3 regions of the Paenibacillus sp. E222 genome follow, and region 2 is predicted to be linked to each of the others. Evidence: a T-box and tRNA genes for the amino acid it is inferred to sense, from the RefSeq annotation. Region 2 holds a T-box; the other regions hold tRNA genes.
The links. The T-box of region 2 lies ahead of tyrS (tyrosine--tRNA ligase). A T-box ahead of a tRNA ligase gene usually reads a tRNA of that ligase, here a tRNA-Tyr.
Positions count from the first base shown of each region.

Region 1: it encodes a tRNA-Tyr, which carries the amino acid that the T-box ahead of tyrS (tyrosine--tRNA ligase) is inferred to sense. The anticodon was not compared.
Region 3: it encodes a tRNA-Tyr, which carries the amino acid that the T-box ahead of tyrS (tyrosine--tRNA ligase) is inferred to sense. The anticodon was not compared.

Region 1 covers NZ_CP058552.1:880,656-883,904, forward strand. Annotated here, with positions in the region: gene iolD (3D-(3,5/4)-trihydroxycyclohexane-1,2-dione acylhydrolase (decyclizing)) at 1-210, opposite strand, end outside; tRNA gene HW560_RS03920 (tRNA-Gly) at 529-599, opposite strand; tRNA gene HW560_RS03925 (tRNA-Pro) at 609-682, opposite strand; tRNA gene HW560_RS03930 (tRNA-Leu) at 690-768, opposite strand; tRNA gene HW560_RS03935 (tRNA-Arg) at 784-860, opposite strand; tRNA gene HW560_RS03940 (tRNA-Gly) at 868-942, opposite strand; tRNA gene HW560_RS03945 (tRNA-Leu) at 953-1,033, opposite strand; tRNA gene HW560_RS03950 (tRNA-Lys) at 1,040-1,115, opposite strand; tRNA gene HW560_RS03955 (tRNA-Tyr) at 1,123-1,208, opposite strand; tRNA gene HW560_RS03960 (tRNA-Thr) at 1,218-1,293, opposite strand; tRNA gene HW560_RS03965 (tRNA-Phe) at 1,312-1,387, opposite strand; tRNA gene HW560_RS03970 (tRNA-Asp) at 1,522-1,599, opposite strand; tRNA gene HW560_RS03975 (tRNA-Met) at 1,627-1,700, opposite strand; tRNA gene HW560_RS03980 (tRNA-Val) at 1,719-1,794, opposite strand; tRNA gene HW560_RS03985 (tRNA-Glu) at 1,919-1,990, opposite strand; tRNA gene HW560_RS03990 (tRNA-Asn) at 1,995-2,070, opposite strand; tRNA gene HW560_RS03995 (tRNA-Ala) at 2,072-2,147, opposite strand; tRNA gene HW560_RS04000 (tRNA-Ile) at 2,176-2,249, opposite strand; rRNA gene rrf (5S ribosomal RNA) at 2,288-2,404, opposite strand; rRNA gene HW560_RS04010 (23S ribosomal RNA) at 2,487-3,249, opposite strand, start outside.
Region 2 covers NZ_CP058552.1:4,059,001-4,062,249, forward strand. Annotated here, with positions in the region: gene HW560_RS18365 (protein adenylyltransferase SelO) at 1-510, shown strand, start outside; gene HW560_RS18370 (Imm63 family immunity protein) at 577-1,035, shown strand; gene HW560_RS18375 (DMP19 family protein) at 1,041-1,490, shown strand; T-box leader at 1,590-1,811, shown strand; gene tyrS (tyrosine--tRNA ligase) at 1,938-3,197, shown strand.
Region 3 covers NZ_CP058552.1:2,399,506-2,402,754, forward strand. Annotated here, with positions in the region: rRNA gene HW560_RS10605 (23S ribosomal RNA) at 1-685, shown strand, start outside; tRNA gene HW560_RS10610 (tRNA-Asn) at 755-830, shown strand; tRNA gene HW560_RS10615 (tRNA-Ser) at 834-925, shown strand; tRNA gene HW560_RS10620 (tRNA-Glu) at 932-1,003, shown strand; tRNA gene HW560_RS10625 (tRNA-Val) at 1,071-1,146, shown strand; tRNA gene HW560_RS10630 (tRNA-Met) at 1,164-1,237, shown strand; tRNA gene HW560_RS10635 (tRNA-Asp) at 1,265-1,342, shown strand; tRNA gene HW560_RS10640 (tRNA-Phe) at 1,438-1,513, shown strand; tRNA gene HW560_RS10645 (tRNA-Thr) at 1,532-1,607, shown strand; tRNA gene HW560_RS10650 (tRNA-Tyr) at 1,613-1,698, shown strand; tRNA gene HW560_RS10655 (tRNA-Trp) at 1,705-1,778, shown strand; tRNA gene HW560_RS10660 (tRNA-His) at 1,808-1,880, shown strand; tRNA gene HW560_RS10665 (tRNA-Gln) at 1,894-1,968, shown strand; tRNA gene HW560_RS10670 (tRNA-Gly) at 1,973-2,047, shown strand; tRNA gene HW560_RS10675 (tRNA-Cys) at 2,054-2,127, shown strand; tRNA gene HW560_RS10680 (tRNA-Leu) at 2,154-2,232, shown strand; gene HW560_RS10685 (class I SAM-dependent methyltransferase) at 2,722-3,249, shown strand, end outside.

The DNA of each region.
Region 1 (3,249 bases), 3.2 Mb from region 2:
ATGCACCATGCCCTGTTCATTCTTGCCCTGCATATACGTCAGACTTCCTGGGCTACGCTCCAGTGCTTCTCCCATACCTGTTACGTTGCCGTGTCCAAAAATGCCAATGACACCATTCACAAACTTGGTTTCCACTCCATCAACGGAAATATATTGCTGATCCAAGTATCGGAGCAGTGCCTGAGCCATCGTTAGTCTAATTGTTTTCATGTATTGACTATCTCCCTTCCCCTTACGGGTTAAGCGCTTAATCCGTGTTAAGTTTAAGCGCCTTACCCCTAAGGTTAAGCGCTTAATTGATATAGTATTACAGGCTGGTGAATTAGGCAAGATATTTTTGTAAGCGTTTTAAAAAATGCAAATAAACATAGCTATACCACTGTAGTATTGTGTATTATCCCACTGTTGATAAAGCTATGATCCGAGAAGTTACTATCATGGGAGTACGTGTTCCGAGGATGATGGAGACGTCAAAAAAATACAAAAAAAGAGATGGCAGAAGCCATCTCTCTTTTTGTATTTCTATGAAGCGGGTGATGGGAATCGAACCCACGCTATTAGCTTGGAAGGCTAAAGTTCTACCATTGAACTACACCCGCATGTAAAAATCGGGATGACACGATTTGAACATGCGACCCCCTGGTCCCAAACCAGGTGCTCTACCAAGCTGAGCTACATCCCGTTATCTATACCGGCGAGAGGACTCGAACCTCCACGGTTTCCCACTCGATTTTGAGTCGAGCGCGTCTGCCATTCCGCCACGCCGGCATATGAAGTTATAAATGGCGCGCCCTGAGAGATTCGAACTCCCGGCCTTTTGATTCGTAGTCAAACGCTCTATCCAGCTGAGCTAAGGGCGCAAAATATTGGAGCGGACGACGGGAATCGAACCCGCGACCCTCGCCTTGGCAAGGCGATGCTCTACCGCTGAGCCACGTCCGCTTATAAAGGATGCGCGTGGAGGGACTTGAACCCCCACGTCAAAGACGCTAGATCCTAAGTCTAGTGCGTCTGCCAATTCCGCCACACGCGCATATGATGGTGAGTCATGAAGGGCTCGAACCTTCGACACCCTGATTAAAAGTCAGGTGCTCTACCAACTGAGCTAATGACTCGAAAAACTGGTGGAGGATGATGGATTCGAACCACCGAACCCGTACGGGAGCAGATTTACAGTCTGATGCGTTTGGCCGCTTCGCTAATCCTCCAGGATTACATGGTGCCGGCGAGAGGACTTGAACCCCCAACCTACTGATTACAAGTCAGTTGCTCTACCAGTTGAGCTACACCGGCATATTAAGTTGTGATAAATGGTGGCTCGGGACGGAATCGAACCGCCGACACGAGGATTTTCAGTCCTCTGCTCTACCGACTGAGCTACCGAGCCACAATAAAGTTTTAAATTAATGGCGGAACCGACGGGATACTCTCACTTCGTTCGAGACTGCGAAGCTGATGCTCTCGAAGTGTATGCTCCGACGAACCCAAAAACGGATTCTCATCCCTGAAGCAAAATTAAGATGGCGGAACCGACGGGATTCGAACCCGCGATCTCCTGCGTGACAGGCAGGCATGTTAGGCCAACTACACCACGGTTCCAGATCACTTTCTTGATAGAAAGGTTAATTGCGGGGGCAGGATTTGAACCTGCGGCCTTCGGGTTATGAGCCCGACGAGCTACCGGGCTGCTCCACCCCGCGTCGTTATTATAAGTTATATGGTGGAGGCTGAGGGGATCGAACCCCCGACCCTCTGCTTGTAAGGCAGATGCTCTCCCAGCTGAGCTAAGCCTCCATATATATGACCCGTAGGGGATACTCTCACTTCGTTCGAGACTGAGAAGCCATTGCTAACGAAGTTTATCCTCCGACGAACCTTTGGGATTCTCATCCCTTTTTTAAGCTAATAAATATAGCTATGACCCGTAGGGGATTCGAACCCCTGTTACCTCCGTGAAAGGGAGGTGTCTTAACCCCTTGACCAACGGGCCTTAATGGCTCCCCGAACAGGACTCGAACCTGTGACAACTCGATTAACAGTCGAGTGCTCTACCAACTGAGCTATCAGGGAATGGTGGAGCCAAGCGGGATCGAACCGCTGACCTCCTGCTTGCAAGGCAGGCGCTCTCCCAGCTGAGCTATGGCCCCATACACTTTAGTCTATCTGGTATTACTATGGGCCCTGGTGGACTCGAACCACCGGCCTCACCCTTATCAGAGGTGCGCTCTAACCAACTGAGCTAAGGGCCCGTATGAAAAATCGAAAAAAAATACCCCAAAGGGGTTTCGCTTGGCGGCGTCCTACTCTCCCAGGACCCTGCGGTCCAAGTACCATCGGCGCTAGAGGGCTTAACGGTCGTGTTCGGGATGGGTACGTGTGGAACCCCTCCGCCATCGCCACCAAACGCATAGCTTAGCTTACATTTCAGAGTGTATTCTCTGAAAACTAGATCCGAAACGAAATTTGCGACTTATAACCTGCATATCTTGGATAAGCCCTCGACCGATTAGTACTGGTCAGCTCCATGCATTGCTGCACTTCCACCCCCAGCCTATCTACCTCGTCGTCTTCAAGGGGTCTTACATACTGGGAAATCTCATCTTGAGGGGGGCTTCACGCTTAGATGCTTTCAGCGCTTATCCCTTCCGTACATAGCTACCCAGCGGTGCTCCTGGCGGAACAACTGGTACACCAGCGGTACGTCCATCCCGGTCCTCTCGTACTAAGGACAGCTCCTCTCAAATTTCCTACGCCCACGACAGATAGGGACCGAACTGTCTCACGACGTTCTGAACCCAGCTCGCGTACCGCTTTAATGGGCGAACAGCCCAACCCTTGGGACCTACTTCAGCCCCAGGATGCGATGAGCCGACATCGAGGTGCCAAACCTCCCCGTCGATGTGGACTCTTGGGGGAGATAAGCCTGTTATCCCCAGGGTAGCTTTTATCCGTTGAGCGATGGCCCTTCCATGCGGTACCACCGGATCACTAAGCCCGACTTTCGTCCCTGCTCGACTTGTAGGTCTCGCAGTCAAGCTCCCTTATGCCTTTGCACTCTTCGAATGATTTCCAACCATTCTGAGGGAACCTTTGGGCGCCTCCGTTACTCTTTAGGAGGCGACCGCCCCAGTCAAACTGCCCACCTGACACTGTCCCCGCACCGGATTACGGTACCAGGTTAGAACCTAGATACGATCAGGGTGGTATCCCAACGGTGCCTCCACGCAAGCTGGCGCTCACGCTTCAAAG
Region 2 (3,249 bases):
GTACAAATCGCCCAGGATGCCATTGCACAATTCTCTGAATTGTATCATCACCACTGGCTCTCGGGAATGCGGAGCAAACTGGGCTTGTTTAATGAAGAGGCTGAGGATGAAGTGCTAATCAGGGATCTTCTTGAATTGATGGAGAAGCATACTGCAGATTACACAAATACGTTTCTCGCACTAACCTTTGATACGCTTAACGGATCTCCCTTGTTCGACACTTCAGAGTTTGCAGAATGGAATGAGCGTCGCCAGGCAAGATTGGGCAGACAACAGGAAGGGAAAGAAGAATCGCAGCAATTGATGAAGTCTAACAACCCTGCGGTGATTCCTCGTAATCATCGGGTGGAAGAAGCACTGGACCGAGCAGAGAATCACGGGGATCTTAGTGTGATGGAGAAACTTCTTGCAGTTCTTTCCAACCCGTTTGCACATTCTACCGAACAGGCTGAGTACGCGGAACTGCCTACGCAGTGCGATACCTCCTACCGGACTTTTTGTGGAACCTGATTGAAAAATTGTTATGAAGAGGCTGCCATTGGCAGCTTTTTCATTATCATGTCGAAAGGAGATTTTATGTCCAACATACGAAGCAAACCAGAGATTGCAAAAACTCTTTTTCAGTTGCTTGAGCGCACATCCTTCCGCAGGCAGGAGATGGAGAACTATGTTAACCGCTTGTTTGAGAGCCATAAATGGGAAGGTGTTCCATATGTAGAGAGTGAAAAGAATGCATATATAGTTCGTATATACGAGCGTGGCATGGTCATGTTGGAAAAAAGAATGAAACAGACAGAAGAAGTAATCTACTGGCTGCTGGAGGATATCATTTTTACGGCAGCGCATGTGGAATTGCTGAAACGATATGGTGTGGATAATAAACAGACACACTTGAATTACACAAACGCAGTGACGCAAGAATTGACCCAAAGTGTTGAGAAGGCTTTCCAACAGCTCGGTGATCCTTACTTGTATTGGCATCAGACGGGTAAACGGCATGATCTGGAGAGGCTGGAACCAAGAAAAGAGAGGTGATTGACGTGAGTGAACAGGATATTAATGATGTGTGGTATGAATATGCGTTAACCTTTGTGGGGAAAAAGAATGAATCCGCTCAGGGCTGGGCTGCGTTAACAACGAATGAACAGGAAATTGCTGCTTTATGGCTGCTAGAGGTGGATGTCTTTAACGGTGGTTTTGTTCAATTTTTCTGCAACTGGGGAGAAGAGGCGTACCTTTATGCGTTGCGGGCATTACATACGATTGGTGCGACTCAAGTGTTGGATATCATTAAGTCAGCATACGGCTGCATTGAGCATTTGGAAGAGGATGAAAGACTTACCGGACTGTGGGATATTCCTAAGTTTCTAACATCAGAGGAGGAACACCAGCTGGATACGCTGGATCAGCAATTTTGGAATAATGAAGATCAGATTGCAGAAAAGGCATATGCATATTATCACAGGAAGTTGAACATGATGTCTTTATAAGTTAGGCATAGGCGCTCATCTGTTGCTCTATCTAAAGTTTAAATACTTGGTCTTGCAATGATATTAACGTTCGGCTATACTGGCTATAAATTGAATACATGAATTACGTTGATAGAGCGCAGTAGCGGCTTTGTCCCTGTTACAGAAAGTCAGGGGTTGATGGAACCTGATACATACAAGGGCTGCGAATTACACTCTGGAGTACTTGGGTAATGCCAAGCGGAATGGCAAACGATATTTTGCTGAAAGCGGTATGGACAGCGTGTGAGTTGTTGTCTGTGCAAGTTGGGTGGTACCACGGTTATGATAATCGTCCCTATGTCTATTGAAGACAAGGCGGCGATTTTTTTGTGTCCAAAAAAGGCTCACCTGGCTTAGCTCCTTGTGAATTCACGTTTAACGTAGATCATGGCCTAATACCATTGCATAGAGAAGGGGTTGTTTGTTTTGAATATTATTGATGAACTGGAATGGCGTGACGCCATTAATCAACAGACGGATGCGGAGGGTCTGCGTGAGCTGACCGAGACGACGTCGGTTTCATTGTACTGCGGGGTTGACCCTACAGGAGACAGCATGCATATCGGACATTTGATCCCGTTCATGATGCTGAAACGTTTCCAACTTGCTGGGCACCGTCCAGTGATTCTAATTGGTGGGGCAACAGGAACCATTGGTGATCCAAGTGGTCGTCAATCGGAACGTTCCCTGCAAACGTTGGAAGAGGTACAGGCCAATGTGGATGCTCTGACTGCACAAATGAAAAAGCTCTTTGTAACGGATGGCGACAATCAGGTACGTATGGTCAATAACTACGACTGGACACACAAAATCAATGTAATTGAATTTTTGCGTGACTACGGTAAAAACTTTAATCTCAACACGATGCTGGCTAAAGATGTAGTTGCGAGCAGACTGGAAGACGGAATTTCGTTTACCGAGTTCTCCTACCAGATTCTCCAATCGCTCGATTACCTGCACCTGTTCCAACATGAGGGTGTACAGCTGCAAATCGGTGGTTCCGATCAATGGGGCAACATTACAAGCGGTCTGGACCTGATCCGTAAAAAAGAAGGGCCAGAAGCTAAAGCTTACGGTCTGACGATCCCGCTTATGCTCAAATCCGACGGTACGAAATTCGGTAAATCTGCAGGCGGTTCCATCTGGCTGGATGCGAATAAAACGACTCCATTCGAATTCTACCAGTTCTGGGCGAACACGGATGACCGTGATGTAATTAAATACCTGAAGTACTTCACGTTCCTAAGCAAAGAAGAGATTGAAGCTTTGGCTGAAAAGGTAGAAGCGGAGCCGCACAAGCGTGAAGCACAAAAGGCACTCGCTGAAGAAATGACGAAATTTGTTCACGGCGACGATATGCTGGAGCAGGCGAAACGCATTACCGCAGCACTCTTCAGCGGAGATATTCGTTCCCTTACAGCCGACGAAATCGAGCAGGGATTCAAAGAAATGCCGACCTTCGAAACCGATGGTGAAGCGAAAAATATTGTAGATTGGCTCGTGGATCTTGGCCTGGAACCATCCAAACGTCAGGCGCGTGAGGATGTCACCAAAGGGGCTATCTCCATGAATGGTGAGAAAGTGACGGAGCTGGAATTCACGGTCTCTGCAGAGCACGCAATCGGCGGTAAATTCATCATTATCCGCAAAGGCAAGAAAAACTACAGTCTGGTGAAATTGAAATAGCCACAGGATTGTAGTATGAATCTTGGGAAGGTAATAGCGAAGGCATTATCTT
Region 3 (3,249 bases), 1.7 Mb from region 2:
CCGTAATCCGGTGCGGGGACAGTGTCAGGTGGGCAGTTTGACTGGGGCGGTCGCCTCCTAAAGAGTAACGGAGGCGCCCAAAGGTTCCCTCAGAATGGTTGGAAATCATTCGAAGAGTGCAAAGGCATAAGGGAGCTTGACTGCGAGACCTACAAGTCGAGCAGGGACGAAAGTCGGGCTTAGTGATCCGGTGGTACCGCATGGAAGGGCCATCGCTCAACGGATAAAAGCTACCCTGGGGATAACAGGCTTATCTCCCCCAAGAGTCCACATCGACGGGGAGGTTTGGCACCTCGATGTCGGCTCATCGCATCCTGGGGCTGAAGTAGGTCCCAAGGGTTGGGCTGTTCGCCCATTAAAGCGGTACGCGAGCTGGGTTCAGAACGTCGTGAGACAGTTCGGTCCCTATCTGTCGTGGGCGTAGGAAATTTGAGAGGAGCTGTCCTTAGTACGAGAGGACCGGGATGGACGTACCGCTGGTGTACCAGTTGTTCCGCCAGGAGCACCGCTGGGTAGCTATGTACGGAAGGGATAAGCGCTGAAAGCATCTAAGCGTGAAGCCCCCCTCAAGATGAGATTTCCCAGTATGTAAGACCCCTTGAAGACGACGAGGTAGATAGGCTGGGGGTGGAAGTGCAGCAATGCATGGAGCTGACCAGTACTAATCGGTCGAGGGCTTATCCAAGATATGCAGGTTGTAAGTCGCAAATTTCGTTTCGGATCTAGTTTTCAGAGAATAATCTCTGAAGCATATTCCCTGATAGCTCAGTTGGTAGAGCACTCGACTGTTAATCGAGTTGTCACAGGTTCGAGCCCTGTTCGGGGAGCCATATGGAGAGGTGTCCGAGTTGGCCGAAGGAGCACGATTGGAAATCGTGTAGGCGCCACAAGCGTCTCGAGGGTTCGAATCCCTCTCTCTCCGCCATAGTAAGGCCCGTTGGTCAAGGGGTTAAGACACCTCCCTTTCACGGAGGTAACAGGGGTTCGAATCCCCTACGGGTCATATTTAACTTCAAAAAAGAAGTTGATTTTCACAGCAGTTTTATGATAAGATCATAAATGTGTTGTTCGGAGGCTTAGCTCAGCTGGGAGAGCATCTGCCTTACAAGCAGAGGGTCGGGGGTTCGAACCCCTCAGCCTCCACCATATAACTTTTATAACGACGCGGGGTGGAGCAGCCCGGTAGCTCGTCGGGCTCATAACCCGAAGGCCGCAGGTTCAAATCCTGCCCCCGCAATTGTTCTTTCTTTCAAGAAAGTGATCTGGAACCGTGGTGTAGTTGGCCTAACATGCCTGCCTGTCACGCAGGAGATCGCGGGTTCGAATCCCGTCGGTTCCGCCATTTAATCTTTACATGAGGAAGCTGTTCACTAAATCTGCTATATGGCACCGAACGCCCTAGATAAAGTGCAACGTTTCAGGATTAAACTTTATTTTGGCTCGGTAGCTCAGTCGGTAGAGCAGAGGACTGAAAATCCTCGTGTCGGCGGTTCGATTCCGTCCCGAGCCACCATTTATTACAACTTAATACGCCGGTGTAGCTCAACTGGTAGAGCAACTGACTTGTAATCAGTAGGTTGGGGGTTCAAGTCCTCTCGCCGGCACCACTTATGGAGGATTAGCGAAGTGGCCAAACGCATCAGACTGTAAATCTGCTCCCGTACGGGTTCGGTGGTTCGAATCCATCATCCTCCACCAGTTTTTAGGGGCATAGTTTAAAGGTAGAACAACGGTCTCCAAAACCGTTGGTGTGGGTTCAATTCCTGCTGCCCCTGCCAATTAACTTTTAAGAACATATTGTATTATGGCGATCGTGGCGAAGTGGTTAACGCACCGGTTTGTGGATCCGGCATTCGGGGGTTCAATTCCCCTCGATCGCCCCTTTGTTTTTTTTGGGGATTAGCCAAGCGGTAAGGCAACGGACTTTGACTCCGTCATGCATAGGTTCAAATCCTATATCCCCAGCCATTATGCGGACGTGGCTCAGCGGTAGAGCATCGCCTTGCCAAGGCGAGGGTCGCGGGTTCGATTCCCGTCGTCCGCTCCAAAATATGGCGCCATAGCCAAGTGGTAAGGCACAGCTCTGCAAAAGCTTTATCCCCAGTTCGAATCTGGGTGGCGCCTCCAGTATATTTTTTGTAAAAATATGATATGCCGGCGTGGCGGAATGGCAGACGCGCTCGACTCAAAATCGAGTGGGAAACCGTGGAGGTTCGAGTCCTCTCGCCGGTATTCAAGCAAGTAAGGAAAAGCTCATTAGATGCAAAATCTAATGAGCTTTTTTTATTTAGTGGATTAAAAGATGAAGTACGGCAGTTAAGCAACAAGGCTCCTGAATGGATTTCGTAGGTCACCACAACACCATTACTGCAAGGGAATCCAACATGATGTGCTTGGGCAAATGACATTCTGGTATCTCTAAACTGTAAGTACCGCTTTACCTGTAAGCTGGCAATCTATCAGATGCTGTGCAATTACTCAATTGCAATCCCTAATCTCTGCACTTGGATTATGGCTTATAGAAGGAGATGGAATTACTTTTGTTTACGTATTGACTCATAACTTGAATGAGTATATTGTAGATATATAAAGTCTCTAATATTGCCTCGTTTAATTATGGATATTGTAGCTCTTTTAAATTCATATAAAAGATGCTTATCAAAACAAAATAATATCCTTTTTTCGAAATTATATTTTATAAAAGAAATGGAGTGAAGCAACATGTCTGAAGAAAAACATGTATCCAAGCATTCTGAAATTCTATTTGATCTATCTGTATGGGAAGAAGCGTGGAGGAATCAGTCCACAACTTCAAAATACAATATGAAGAGCACGGCGTTTGACGCGACAGCAGCATTTGAACGATGGGCTAGAGAATATCATCAACAGTCGTTTACTGAAGAGGGAAAGAAGCGATCCGAACGCATCATAGGCTGGATTGAAAATCAGGGAGTGAGTTTTGACGGGGTATCGATATTAGACATTGGGGCAGCATCAGGCATCTTTACAATTCTTTTTGCAACCAAAGGAGCGAACGTTACAGCTGTAGAGCCCTCTGAACTTTTAGTTTCATTAATGAAGGAGACAATTCCTGTATCCCTTACATCCAGTATTGATATTGTTTCGGAACGATTCGAGGACATATCGATTCAGGATAAGGGTTGGGAGAAGAAATATGATTTTGCATTTGCATCCATGTGCCCGGCAATGTCGAATTGGGAAACGATTGAACAGGCCATCAGCACTGCC